Pigmentiphaga aceris: one gene and its partners. The main gene of each other region encodes a partner of the protein of the gene in region 2 in a complex. Links are inferred from orthologs where the notes say so. Each region holds a gene or a part of one and is shown on either strand. Other genes may lie near its edges. The genes, in order: holB, dnaN, dinB and holA.

Region 1 (3,437 bases), 3.2 Mb from region 2 along the record:
AGTCGTTGTACGTGGGCCAGTCGTTGTACGTGGGCCAGTCGTTGTACGTGGGCCAGTCGTTGTACGTGGGCCAGTCGTTGTACGTGGGCCAGTCGCGGGCATCGGGGGCGCGTCGTCTGCCCCGCTGGACCTACGCGTCGGGTCTCCCGCCCTCCACGTCGTCCAGAAGGGCAGCCGCCACGCCCCCGACACCCGCGCCTTCAGAACTGTTCAGGTTAAAAACCAATCCCGCCTTTGGGCGTTTGCCGTTTTGCTGGCTGCTTGGTGCTGGATGCGGTTCTCGGCATTCGGTGGTCACCGTCCTTGATCGCCACGCGGCTGGCCCTGGGGACTGGCTGCCCAGGTCGCCACGAAGCGGTTTCTCCGGCTTTCGATTCGGTAGGTTCTTCAGCTGCCTTTTACGGCAGCGCCACGCAAGAAAATTTGCGCATCTGCTTGGTGGTGGGGTGACTTGGAAGCGGGTGGCCGCGCACCAGGTAATGCGACGAAAAAGCGAGGCGCTGAAGGTTGGCGCTTTGAAGGCTGTGCACTAAACGTTCGGACTGATGATCGACGTTCGGGCTGGCGATGAACGTTCGAAGCGATGACGTGCGTTCGAAGCGGTAAAGAACGTTCAAGACGGCGCTGAACGGTAGTGAGCAGTGCTGAGCGCCGATGATGCTAAGCGCCTCGACCAACACAGCACAGCTGTTTTACGCAAATCAGCCGCCAGCGCCACGATCATCGCGGCCACTCTCCGCATGCCGGGATGCGGCGGCCACCCGCTTCGGTGTCACCCCACCACCAAGCAGACGCGCAAATTTTCTTGCGTGGCGCTGCCGTAAAAGGCTGCTGAAGGACGGTCCGAAACGTGAGCCGTTGACTCGCTTCGTGGCGACCTGGCCAGCCAAGTCCCCGGCTCCAGCCGGGCGGTGCTCAAGGATTGAATACGTCAGTACGGGGGAGCCGCGTCCAGCACCAATCAGCCAGAAAAACGAAAACCGCCCAAAGGCGGCATGCGCTTTTAACCAAACCGCTTTGAAGGCGCGGGTGGTGGGGCCGGATTGGCTGCCCTTCTGGACGAGGTGGAGGGCGGGAGTCCCGACGCCTAGGTCCAGCGGGGCAGACGAGCCGGCCCCACCACCCACGACTGGCAAAAGAACGCTACACCGTAACCAACGTACCCAGCGCTACACCCTGGCAACGGCATAAAAAACCCAAGCAGTCACCTCCCCCGTACAGCCTCAACCACGCGCAGCAGCGTTTCGTGGGCGAACAAGCGACCATTCAAAGGATGACCAGAAATACCCTGCTGCCGTTGCAACCAACGACCAAGCTCAGCAATCGACACCCGGCCAGCACTGGTACCGATACGCTCCAACGCACCCGATGCACTCGGGTAATACCGTGCACCCGCACCCGCCTGGATCAAGGCGATATCCACCGTCATGCGCTGCAAGGCGTCTAACCAGTGCGCGGGCGGCTGCTTTTCCAGCAGTTCGACCATTGCTCCGACATCCGGGCTGCGGCCGGCAGCCAGGGTATCGATCAGATCGCCAAGCCACACCGGGCGCGCCGGGATTTCAGCCTGGAAGCTGCGCCACGCACCCATTGGAGCACCACCGTTGGCGGCCAGCCGGCCGGCCGCATCGTCGGCACCTTGCGCAGTCAGCCATGCCAGCGCCACATCCGGCGCAGGCACCGGCAAAGGCAACCTACGGCAACGCGAAATCAAAGTCGGCAACAGTCGATCAGGCGCATTGCTGACCAACAAAAATACCGTAGCTGGTGGCGGTTCTTCCAGAATCTTCAGCAAGGCATTCGCCGACACCACATTCAGGCTGTCGGCCGGATACAGCACCACAACCCGCAAACCACCCCGGTGCGTACCGGTAGTAGCCCAGGCCTCCATCGCCCGGATCTGCTCAACCCGGATTTCCTTGGACGGGGCCTTCTTGGATGCACGCGCCACCACATCCACTGCGGGTGCCTCGCCATCCTCGTTCTCACCGGCTTCTTCGTCGCCCTCTTCCTGCGCCACTGCGTCTGGCCGGATACGTCGAAAGTCGGGATGGTTGCCGCTGGACATCCACACACAGGCCGGACACACGCCACACGCCAAGTGGCCGCGCGGCGATTCGCACAGCAATGCCGCTGCTGCCGCCCGGGCAAAATCGACTTTGCCCGTGCCAGCCAAGCCATGAATCAGCCACGCATGGGCAAACCGTTCACGCTGCGACAGCCATTGCTGCGCTGTCTGCGCATACCAAGGGGGAACCACCGCCAAGCTCATGCAGCCACCCAGGTGCGCAGCTCTTGGGCCAGCAATTCGCGGATGGCATCAATGCTCTGCGTACCGTCAATCACCCGGATACGGTCGGGCGATTCCGCTACACGCGTCAGATAGGCGTTGCGCGTACGCTCGAAGAACGCGTCGCTTTCCTGCTCGAAGCGGTCTGGCACACGTGCACGGCCAAGTCGCTCGCGTGCTACTGACAGCGGTACGTCGAACAACCACGTGCGATCAGGCTGCAAACCCGGATGCAGCCACTTTTCCAGCGCCGCCACCCGATCGCCGCCCAACTGCCGGCCACCGCCCTGATAGGCGTAGCTTGCGTCGGTGAAACGGTCGCTCAGCACCCAACGGCCTGCCGCCAGCGCAGGTTCAATAACCTGTTTGATGTGTTCGCTGCGGGCAGCAAACATCAGCAGAGTTTCGGTTTCCAGTGACATCGGCTGGTTCAAGACCATTTCGCGCAGCGTTTCCGCCAGCGGTGTGCCGCCCGGCTCACGGGTCTGCAACACATCGATGCCCAGGTCGCGCAGGGTCTGCGCAATCCAGTCTACGTGCGTGCTTTTGCCCGCACCATCCACGCCCTCAAGCGTCAGGAAGCGGCCACGCGGGCCGCCAGTTTCAGTCGACGACAGGGTCATGGCTTGTTGGTAGTGGGGTCAGTCTTGGGAGCTTCGGTCTTTTCAGCGTCGGCCTTGATGGCATCGCTTGCGGCAGCATCGGCAGCAGTTGGTTCACCTGCGGTTTCCACACCGGGCACCGCTTGCACCGGTGCAGATGCTGCGCGACCCGCCGCGCGCATCGCGGCGATGTAACGCGCAACCTGGCGGTTGTGCCCGGCCAAGTCTTCAGAGAAGGCGCTGGTACCGTCGCCACGCGACACGAAATAGAAGAACTTGTGCTTTTCGGGCTGAACCGCTGCCAGCAAGGCCTGGCGACCAGGCGCGGCAATAGGTGTGGGCGGCAGGCCGTTGCGCGTGTAGGTATTCCACGGCGTGTCGGTTCGCAGGTCACGCCTGCGCAAGTTGCCGTCGAAGGCGTCGCCCATGCCGTAGATCACCGTCGGGTCAGTCTGCAGCGGCATGTTGATGCGAAGGCGATTGGCAAACACGCCGGAAATCCGCTCGCGCTCGGTGTGCAGGCCGGTTTCCTTTTCCACGATGGA
Region 2 (3,337 bases):
GCTTCAACGATCTTGCCGCACAGGGCCTTGGCGTCCAGCGGGTGTTCCTGCAACCAGGAATCCAGTGCCTTGGCCACGGCGTCTTCCACGGCGGGGCGCACTTCAGACGACACCAGCTTGTCTTTGGTCTGGCTGCTGAATTTCGGGTCGGGCACTTTCACGGACAGCACGCAGGTCAGGCCTTCGCGCATGTCGTCGCCGGTGGTTTCCACCTTGGCTTTCTTGGCGACTTCGCTTTCCGTGATGTATTTGTTGATGACGCGCGTCATCGCGGCGCGCAGGCCGGTGATGTGCGTGCCGCCATCGCGCTGCGGAATATTGTTGGTGAAGGCCAGGACGTTTTCACCGTAGGTGTCGTTCCATTGCATGGACACGTCCACGCCCACGGGCACGCCACCGGCCGACGATTCTGCCGACACGTGGAACACGTTCGGGTGCAGCACGGTCTTGGCGCGGTTGATGTATTCCACGAAGCCGCGCACGCCACCGGCGAACGCAAAGTCTTCTTCCTTGCCTTGGCGCTCGTCGACCAACTTGATCTTCACGCCGTCGTTCAGGAAGGACAGTTCTCGCAGGCGCTTGGACAGGATTTCGTAGTGGAATTCAACGTGCGTGAAGATTTCCGGGTCGGCCAGGAAGTGCACCTTGGTGCCGCGCTTCTCGGTCGTGCCGATGACCTTCAGCGGCTCCACACGCGCACCTTGGCGGAACTCCATGAAGTGGGTTTCGCCGTTGCGATCGATGGTCAGGCGCAGCCACACGGACAACGCGTTCACGCAGGACACGCCCACGCCGTGCAGGCCGCCAGACACCTTGTAGGAGTTCTGGTCGAACTTGCCGCCCGCGTGCAGTTCGGTCATGACGATCTCAGCCGCGCTGCGGTTGAATTCGTCGTCCTTGTGCACGTCGGTGGGAATGCCACGGCCGTTGTCGGTGACCGAGATCGAGTTGTCCAGGTGGATGGTCACGACGATTTCGTCGCAGTGGCCAGCCAGCGCTTCGTCAATGGCGTTGTCGACCACCTCGAAGACCATGTGGTGCAGACCCGAGCCGTCGGAGGTATCGCCGATGTACATGCCCGGGCGCTTGCGCACCGCTTCCAGGCCCTTCAACATCTTGATCGAGTCCGACCCGTAGGCGTCGGATGCGCCCGGGGTGTTGTTGTTGATCGCGGTGTTCTGGGTCAGGTAGCTGCTGTCGCTGCTGCCGGTGTCGGCCGAGTTGTTCTGATCAGTCATGAGTCTGCAAGCCTTCTGTGTCGCGACGCGCGCAGGAAACGCCGCGCGGCACGAGCTGAAACGATAAAAAGCAAAACGGACGGTGTCACGTTGCGTGCAACGCGCACCGTCCTTGTGCCACCCGCGACATCCGGGTGGCCGCCGATCAGATACGCATCGGCATGACGACGTACTTGAAGTCGGCGTTGTCGGGCACGGTGATCAGCGCCGACGAATTCGCGTCGCCCACCGACCATTGCACCGAGTCGGTCTTCAGGTTGCCCAGCACGTCCAACAGGTAGCTGACGTTGAAGCCGATATCCAGCGCATCGAAACCGAAGTCGATGTCGAGTTCTTCCTGCGCTTCTTCCTGCTCGGCGTTGCTGGCCGAGATGCGCAGCAGGTGGTCGCCCAGCTGCATGCGCACACCCTTGAACTTGTCGGTCGTCAGGATGGCGGCGCGTTGCAGGCTGCGCTGCAAGGTGTCGCGACCAATCGAGAAGTGCTTGGTGTAGCCGTTCGGGATCACGCGCTGGTAGTCGGGGAACTTGCCCTCGACCAGCTTCGAGATCAGTTCCACATCACCGAAGGTGAAGCGGATCTGGTTCGCGCCGACGTCGATCTGCACCGGGGCGTCGCTGTCGTCCAGCAGACGCACGATTTCCAGCACCGTCTTGCGCGGGATGATGACTTCCTGGCGCGGATTGTCGGAATCGACCGTGACCGAGGCGTACGCCAGACGGTGACCGTCGGTGGCGATACCGCGCACCTGGTTGCCGTCCAGCACCAGCAGCATGCCGTTCAGGTAATAGCGAATGTCTTGCTGCGCCATCGCGAAGTGCACCAGGTTGAACAGGTGCTTGAGCGACTTCTGCGACATGCTCAGCGACGCGTTCCACTCGGTTGGCTGGGCCACCGTGGGGAATTCTTCCGCCGCCAGCGTCTGCAGCGCAAAACGGCTCTTGCCGGACTGCACGGACAACTTCTTGTTGGCCAGCGACAAGGTCACGTCACCGGTGTCAGGCAGGGCCTTCAGGATGTCGAGCAGCTTGCGGGCGGCTACCGTCGTCGATTCAGACGCATCACCCACGCCGAAGTCGGCATGGGTGGTGATCTGAACCTCGATATCGGTCGATACGAACGACACGCGGTTGCCTGTCTTGCGGACCAGGATGTTCGCCAGGATGGGCAGCGTGTGGCGGCGCTCTACGATGCCCGAGACGGTGGCGAGCGGTTTCAGCAGCGCGTCCCGCGAGGCTTTGACCAATTGCATATCCAATCCTTCTCTGGGTTGGTGTTAATGGAAAACCGGAAACTTCCGTCGCAACATCGGCGACAAGGGCCAGCCGTCAGCCCTTGAGCGTCTGTTCCAGCACGTGCAGAGAGTGATTCAACTCTGCCTGCTTGGTACGCGCTTCCGAAATCTTTCGCACCGCATGCAGCACGGTGGTGTGGTCCCGACCGCCGAACAGCTCGCCGATTTCCGGCAGGCTTTTCTGCGTCAGTTCCTTCGCCAGGTACATCGCAATCTGGCGCGGCAATGCAATATTGGCCGGGCGGCGTTTCGAGTACATGTCCGCGACCTTGATCTTGTAGAAATCGGCCACGGTCTTCTGGATGTTCTCGACCGTGATCTGGCCGTTCGACACCGACAGCAAATCTTTCAGCGCGTCCTTGCACACGTCCACGGCGATGTCCTTGCCGTGGAACTTGGCATAGGCCAGCACCTTGCGCAGCGCGCCTTCCAGTTCACGCACGTTGCTGCGCAAATGTTTGGCGATGAAGAACGCGACTTCTTCGGGCAGGGGTACGCCCTCGCTCTCGGCCTTCTTGATCAGAATGGCCACGCGCATTTCCAGTTCGGGCGGCTCGATGGCCACCGTCAGGCCGGAGTCGAAGCGCGACAGCAGCCGATCTTCGATGCCCGACAATTCCTTCGGGTAGGTATCGCTGGTGATGATGATCTGCTTGCGCAGCGCCACCAGCGCCTCGAACGCGTAGAAGAACTCTTCCTGCGTGCGGTTCTTGCCCGAGAAGAACTGAATATCATCGATCAGCAGCAGATCGAGCGAGTGGTAGTAGCGCTTGAACTCGTCGAATGCCTTGCGCTGGTAGGCCTT
Region 3 (3,278 bases), 1.7 Mb from region 2 along the record:
CCTATGCCAATCTGGGTGACGAGGTGGTGTGGAACCAGTCCATGCCGGCCTTGCTGCCGGACGAGGAGACCATTCCCATCGCCTGGTATGGCAAGTCCAACACCGGCATGCTGAAGCATGTGTATCGGCGCGGCCTCGCGCGGCGCTATGGCAAGGCCATGCAGTGCATTGCCGGCATCCACTACAACTTCTCGTTTGACGAGGCGCTGTGGCCCTTGCTGGTGGACGAGAACGTGGGCAATGCCGGGCAAAACGCTGCCGAACACCAGTCGACGCGTTATGTGGCGATGATCCGCAATTTCACGCGCTACAGCTGGCTGCTGATGTATCTGTTCGGTGCGTCGCCGGCGATCTCGGCCGGCTTCCTGCAAGGTCGTCCGCATGCCTTGGAACGTTTCGACGCCGACACCTTGTACCTGCCGCATGCCACCAGCCTGCGCATGAGCGACCTGGGCTACACCAGCACCGCGCAAGCCGAGCTCACGCCCTGCTACAACGACCTGCCTACCTACCTGGACAGTTTGTTCGGTGCGGTCAGCCGCCCCTGGCCCGCCTACGAGAAGATCGGCACGATTCAGAACGGCGAATGGGTGCAGCTCAGCACCAACGTGCTGCAGATCGAAAACGAGTACTACTCGACCATCCGCCCCAAGCGCGTGGCGCGTCGCGGCGAGCGGCCCTTGCGTGCCTTGGCCAGCCGGGGCGTGCAATACGTCGAAGTCCGCTGCATGGACATCGACCCCTTCGTGCCCACCGGCATCGAAGCACGCACCAGCCGCTTCCTGGAAGCGTTCATGCTGTTCTGCGCGCTGGAGAACAGCCCGTCCTTCCCGGACGACGGACGTTGCATGCGCAGCACCAACAACTTCGGCCGTGTGGTCAAGCAAGGGCGGCAACCCGGTCTGCTGTTGACGCGTGATGGTGAGCCCATCGGGCTGCGTGAATGGGGCCATGATCTGCTGGATCGCATCGATGCCTGTGCCGATCTGATCGAACGCGCGCGCGGCGAAACCGGTTATCGCGAGGATGTGCGTGCCCAGCGCGCCAAGTTGAATGACGCTGACGAGACGCCGTCTGCACGCCTGCTGGCGGCCATGCGCGAATCGGGTGCTTCGTTCATCGAGTTCTCGCTGGAACAGAGCCGTCGCCACGCTGAGCATTTCCGTGCCAATCCGCTGCCCGCTGCAGACCAGGAAGCATTTGCCGATCAGGCTGCAACGTCATTGGCGGATCAGGCCGCGCTGGAGGCGTCCGAGGCGGGTGACTTTGGCGCGTTTGTCGCCACTTATCACGCAGGTCTGTTAGGCCGGATCAGCACCTGATCGATCGGACGATGCAGTGGCGTTGGGTGTCGCTGCATCGTTCGGGGGCGTAACGGGGGCTGTACTGTGCGGGGTGGCGTTTTCTACCTGCGCTGCTTCGACATCCACGGCTTCTGTCTGCACTGCTTCCACGTCTTCTGCCTGCACATCACTCACCCCCTCTGCCACCGGTTCATTTCCCCCTTCCTGGAACAATTCGAACTGGGTCACAGGCGGGCCAAGCCGGATACCGACGCCCATCAGCCGGACCGCCTTGCTGCTGCGGCCATGCGCCTCTCGCAGCAGTCGCTCCACCCGTGCCGGTGACAAGGTGTGCGCCACGCATTCCGCCGTGGTGCGGCTGAAGTCGGCGAACCGCAGCTTCACAAACAGCTTGTGCATCGTGTCATCGGCTTCTGCCCGCGCGATGCGTTTGCGCAGCTGTGCAAGCAGTTCTGCCATCTCGATACGACAGGCTTCGAAGCTGCGCAGATCACGCACGTACGTAGTTTCCACGCTGATCGACTTGCGTTCTCGCGTAGGGTTGACCTCGCGATCATCGATCCCGTGACTGAGCTGATGCAGCCGGTCGCCAAAACTGCCGAACACGCGTGTCAGGGCATCCGGTGTCCAGGTCTGCAGGTCGGCACAGGTCTCGATGCCCAGGCTGTGCATGCGCGCAGCCGTCACCTTGCCGACGCCGTGCAGCTTCTTCACCGGCAACTGCGACACAAAACCGGCGACGTCGGCTGGCCTCACGACAAACATGCCATCGGGCTTGTTCCAGTCGCTGGCGATCTTGGCCAGGAACTTGTTCGGGGCAACCCCCGCAGACACGGTGATGCCGACCTGCTCGGCCACACGCGCCCGGATCTCGCGGGCAATCAGGGTGGCACTACCGCGATGCCGGTCGCTGTTGGTCACGTCCAGATAGGCTTCGTCCAGCGACAGCGGCTCCATCAGGTCGCTGTAGTCCAGCATGATGGCCTGGATCTGGTTGGAGGCGATCCGGTACTTGTCCATCGCGGGCGGCAGGATCAGCAGTTCGGGGCACAGGCGCAGCGCGTGCGCCATCGGCATGGCCGAATGAATGCCGAAGTGGCGTGCTTCGTAATTGCAGGTCGCGACCACACCACGGCCTTCGGGACGGCCACCCACCGCCAGCGGCCGACCACGCAAGCTGGGGTCGTCGCGCATCTCGATCGAGGCGTAGAAGCAGTCGCAATCGCAGTGAATGATCTTGCGGTTTGCGAGGGTGGGGGAATCAGGCATCGGCGCGTGCAAAGAGGACGTCTTATCATAGCTGACCCTCAATCGGAGACCTGCCGATGCCCGATGCACCGCCCTCGCTGTTCGCCGCCAGTCCCGCCGCTGGTACCGCTGACAATTCCGGTTCTCACCCGTTCGACCGCGCGATCCGGCTGACGCCGCTGCCAGACGGCAACTGGCGCGGGCACACCAGTGCCGACTACCGCAACATGGTGGGACCCTACGGCGGCATTACCGCCGCCACGGTGCTCAACGCGATCCTGCAGCACCCGGCCCGACTGGGCGACCCGGTGGCACTTACCGTCAACTACGCCGGTCCGGTGCAGGACGGCGAGTTCACGATCGAGGTCGAGATTCTTCGTACCAACCGCGCAACCCAGCACTGGACCTTGCGACTGGTGCAGGGGCCGGACCGCACGCCCGCCTTGAGCGCCACGGCGGTCACCGCGCTGCGCCGGCCGGCGTGGTCCGGGCCGGAACTTGGCATGCCGGTGGTGCCCCCCGCAGACAGCTTCCCGCGTGAGCAGATCGATCTGGCAGGCGTGCCCTGGACGGCCCGCTACGACATGCGTTTTGTGCGTGGTGCGCTCAGCCTGGACCCCGAAAGCGCGGCCAGCGACAACAGCTGCACAGAGGTCTGGATGCGTGACGAACCGCCACGCCCCATCGACCTGGCATCGCTATGCTCGATGTGCGATGGCTTCTTCC
Region 4 (3,206 bases), 3.9 Mb from region 2 along the record:
ATCGAATCGGTGTGGTGCGAGCCGTAATACTCGATATGGTCGATGGCCTCGTCCAGGCTGTCGACCACCTTGATCGCCAGCACGGGCGCGGCGTATTCGGTAAACCAGTCTTCCTGCGTGGCGACAGCAGCATCGGGCAACAGGGCACGGGTGCGTTCACAGCCGCGCAATTCCACCTCGCGGGCGCGCAGTTCCGCAGCCAGCTTGGGCAGGAAATCGGTGACTACCGACTGATGCACCAGCAGCGTTTCCATCGCGCCGCAAATGCCGAAGCGATATGTCTTGGCATTCAGCGCAATCGTGTGGGCCTGTGCCAGGTCTGCGGCGCTGTCCACGTAGACATGACAGTTGCCGTCCAGGTGCTTGATCAGCGGTACACGTGCTTCTTCGGTCAGGCGCGCAATCAAGCGTTTGCCGCCGCGCGGCACGATCACATCCACGTATTCCGTGGCGGTGACCAAGGCACCGACGGCCGCACGGTCGGTGGTTTCGATCACTTGAATTGCGTCGCTCGGCAAGCCGGCTTCTTCCAATCCCGCCCGAATCACAGCGCCCAGCGCCACATTCGACTCGATGGCTTCCGAGCCACCGCGCAGAATCGTCGCGTTGCCCGACTTCAGGCAAAGCGCCGCCGCGTCGATGGTCACGTTGGGACGCGATTCGTAGATGATGCCGATAACACCCAGCGGAACACGCATCCGGCCGACACGCATGCCATTGGGGCGAATCTTGACCTCGGTGATTTCACCGATCGGGTCCGGCATGCCGGCGATCTGGGTCAGGCCTTCGATCATGCGCGACAGGGCTTTGTCGTCCAGCTTAAGACGATCCAGCATCGCGGGTTCCAGGCCGTTGTCGCGGGCTCGCGCCAGGTCGATTGCATTGGCGGCAATCAAGGCATCGCGATTGGCTTGCAGGCCACGTGCGATGGCGCGCAGGGCACCTGACTTGGCAGTGTCGTCAGCTCGGGCGATGGCGCGCGATGCTGCGCGTGCTCGCGTACCGAGCTGCGTCATGTATTCGGAGATGTCGAGAGATTTCATGGTCGTCGGCGGACGTGTCTGGGTCTGCTGTTGGAAAGGGCGGCGGGTGGCGGCAATTGAGGTGGCAAGTAAGCCGGCAAATCAAGCGGCCGAGCCGGGCGCTTACCGAGTGTAAGCGCTTTGGGAAAACTGCCGGTCAGGCTGCAGGGCGCGGAGGTCGGCGTGGTGTCTGGCGCGACGGGCGTGCGGCCAGTCGCAGGGCAAGTCGGGTGATTTCGTGCCACGGGTCTGCCAAGCGCCCGGGCACCGACAAACCCTTGATCATCTTGTCGACTTCGTGGGCATGTCGAACCGCGGCAGGCCAGGCGTTTGGAGCCACCCGGTCAAGCACCTGTTCGGCCAGGCGCTCACGCGGTCCGAAGAAACGCAGGCTGCGCATCAATGCGCTCAGGTTCTGGCCTTGTGCACGCGCTTCGGCCAGGCGGGCCAGCAGGCGAATTTCCTCGCCAACTGCCCACAGCACCAGCGGCAGTGCTTCACCTTCAGCGCGCAAGCCGTCAAGCGTGCGCACCACGCGCGTGGCATCACCCGCAAGCATTGCGTCACGCAAGGTGAACACGTCGTAGCGGGCCACGTTGGCGACGGCATCCTGCACCTGTTCCAGGCTCAGATCGCCTTCCGGATACAGCAAACCCAGCTTCTGGATTTCCTGATGCGCGGCCAGCAGATTGCCCTCGACCCGTTCGGCCATCCATTGCAATACCGGGCCACGGGCGCGTTGTTGCTGGGCTGCCAGACGAAGGCCGATCCAGTCCGGCAGCGCATTGCGATCAATGGTGGGTACTTCCACCACCACGCCATGCGCGGCCAGTGCGGTGAACCACGGTGTTGCGCGACCGGTCTTGTCGATGCGCGGCAGCATCACCAGCGTGATGCAGTCGGCGGTGCCCGGCGGTTTGGTGCCGCAATCGGCCGCCAGACGCGCAATGACATCGCCGCCTGATTTGCCGGGTTTGCCACCCGGCAGCTTCAGCTCAAGAATGCGCCGTTCACCGAACAGCGACATCGACTGCGTACCGGCCAGGACCGTGGTCCAGTCGGTACGCGCATCGGCGACTACCACCTCACGTTCAAGGTGGCCGGCCGCGCGCGCAGCCGCCCGCAGCGCATCCATGGCTTCGATGACAAGCAGGGCTTCGTCGCCGGTAACGGTGTAGAGCGACGACAAAGGCTCGCCCGGTTTGAGCCGGGCAGCCAATTGCTCCGCGCGTAATGACACACCCATGAATCAGCGGCCCTGCGCTTCCATGCGACGCATGATCTGCTGCACCAGGTCAGCCTGCATCTCGCGGTAGATCAGGCGTTCTTCCGATTCCTTGGCCATCAGTGCGCTGTCGTTGAACGAGATTTCACGGCGCAGACTGATTTCGGTCGGCGGCATGAATTCGCGACCCTTGCCGTCATGCACGCGGAAGACCACGCGGTAGATCAGCTCGTAGTCGCGTACCCGACCCTGACCGTCGAGCGTCAGAATGATCTTCTGACGCTCTTCGCTCATCATCTGGAACAGCGCTTCTGCGTCCTGCGGCCGATCAACCACTTCGGTGCTGGAGGTGTAGCGGATGTTGCGTCGCAGGTTTGCGCCAAGTTCGTTGTTACCCGAGAAACCCAGGTAAATCGTCTTGTAGGGCAGGGTGGCCTGGCCGCGCAGCGCGAAGCCGCAACCGGCCAGCGCTGCGGTCATGCCGAGCGCCAGCGCGGTGCGCAACACCGTGCGTCGTGCCGGATCCATCTCAAACCGTTTGACCATCATCCCACCACGTTGACAAGTTTGCCGGCCACCACAATAACGCGCTTGGGCGGACGACCTTCGAGGAATTTCTCGACCGCCTCGTGTGCGCGGGCGGCGGCTTCGATGGCGTCCTTGTCGGCCGCTGCGGGCACGGTGACCGAACCACGCATCTTGCCGTTGACCTGCAACACCAGCTCGATCTCGTCCTGCACCAGCGCGGCTTCGTCGACCTGCGGCCACGGTGCATCGATCAGATCACCGATGCGCGTGCCGAAGCCAAGCTCCTGCCACAGCGCGTGGGTGATGTGCGGTGCGCCCGGGTACAGCGCACGCAACAGAATGCCGGTACCTTCGCGCAGGGCAGCACGGTCGGCCGGCGAATCGGTCAGCGTGGCGTCGTCCAGTGCATTCAGCAGCTTCATGGTGCCAGA

The links.
Region 1: the proteins of dnaN (region 2) and holB are in contact, whole or in part, in a cryo-EM structure (PDB 8GIZ), measured with the Escherichia coli proteins. The link is inferred for Pigmentiphaga aceris from one-to-one orthologs.
Region 3: the proteins of dnaN (region 2) and dinB are in contact, whole or in part, in a solved structure (PDB 1OK7), measured with the Escherichia coli proteins. The link is inferred for Pigmentiphaga aceris from one-to-one orthologs.
Region 4: the proteins of dnaN (region 2) and holA are in contact, whole or in part, in a cryo-EM structure (PDB 8GIZ), measured with the Escherichia coli proteins. The link is inferred for Pigmentiphaga aceris from one-to-one orthologs.

The regions. Positions count from the first base shown.
Region 1 is NZ_CP043046.1:3,200,098-3,203,534, forward strand. Bases 239-3,238 are described here. They hold holB (DNA polymerase III subunit delta'), read right to left. Parts: upstream 2,273-3,238; coding sequence 1,205-2,272; downstream 239-1,204. Other genes in these bases: FXN63_RS13900 (hypothetical protein), read right to left, coding at 399-677; tmk (dTMP kinase), read right to left, coding at 2,269-2,913; mltG (endolytic transglycosylase MltG), read right to left, coding at 2,910-3,238. Also shown: more of mltG, read right to left, coding at 3,239-3,437. UniProt on the Escherichia coli protein: Part of the beta sliding clamp loading complex, which hydrolyzes ATP to load the beta clamp onto primed DNA to form the DNA replication pre-initiation complex.
Region 2 is NZ_CP043046.1:748-4,084, reverse strand. What follows is about bases 438-3,337. They hold dnaN (DNA polymerase III subunit beta), read right to left. Parts: upstream 2,491-3,337; coding sequence 1,384-2,490; downstream 438-1,383. Other genes in these bases: dnaA (chromosomal replication initiator protein DnaA), read right to left, coding at 2,567-3,337; gyrB (DNA topoisomerase (ATP-hydrolyzing) subunit B), read right to left, coding at 438-1,238. In the rest of the region: more of gyrB, read right to left, coding at 1-437. UniProt on the Escherichia coli protein: Confers DNA tethering and processivity to DNA polymerases and other proteins. Acts as a clamp, forming a ring around DNA (a reaction catalyzed by the clamp-loading complex) which diffuses in an ATP-independent manner freely and bidirectionally along dsDNA.
Region 3 is NZ_CP043046.1:1,679,462-1,682,739, forward strand. What follows is about bases 438-3,278. They hold dinB (DNA polymerase IV), read right to left. Parts: upstream 2,574-3,278; coding sequence 1,302-2,573; downstream 438-1,301. Other genes in these bases: gshA (glutamate--cysteine ligase), read left to right, coding at 438-1,322; FXN63_RS07005 (acyl-CoA thioesterase), read left to right, coding at 2,630-3,278. Outside these bases: more of gshA, read left to right, coding at 1-437. UniProt on the Escherichia coli protein: Poorly processive, error-prone DNA polymerase involved in translesion repair and untargeted mutagenesis. Copies undamaged DNA at stalled replication forks, which arise in vivo from mismatched or misaligned primer ends.
Region 4 is NZ_CP043046.1:3,922,107-3,925,312, reverse strand. Bases 225-2,993 are described here. They hold holA (DNA polymerase III subunit delta), read right to left. Parts: upstream 2,269-2,993; coding sequence 1,180-2,268; downstream 225-1,179. Other genes in these bases: leuS (leucine--tRNA ligase), read right to left, coding at 2,793-2,993; FXN63_RS17005 (LPS-assembly lipoprotein LptE), read right to left, coding at 2,272-2,775; FXN63_RS17015 (glutamate-5-semialdehyde dehydrogenase), read right to left, coding at 225-1,043. In the rest of the region: more of FXN63_RS17015, read right to left, coding at 1-224; more of leuS, read right to left, coding at 2,994-3,206. UniProt on the Escherichia coli protein: Part of the beta sliding clamp loading complex, which hydrolyzes ATP to load the beta clamp onto primed DNA to form the DNA replication pre-initiation complex.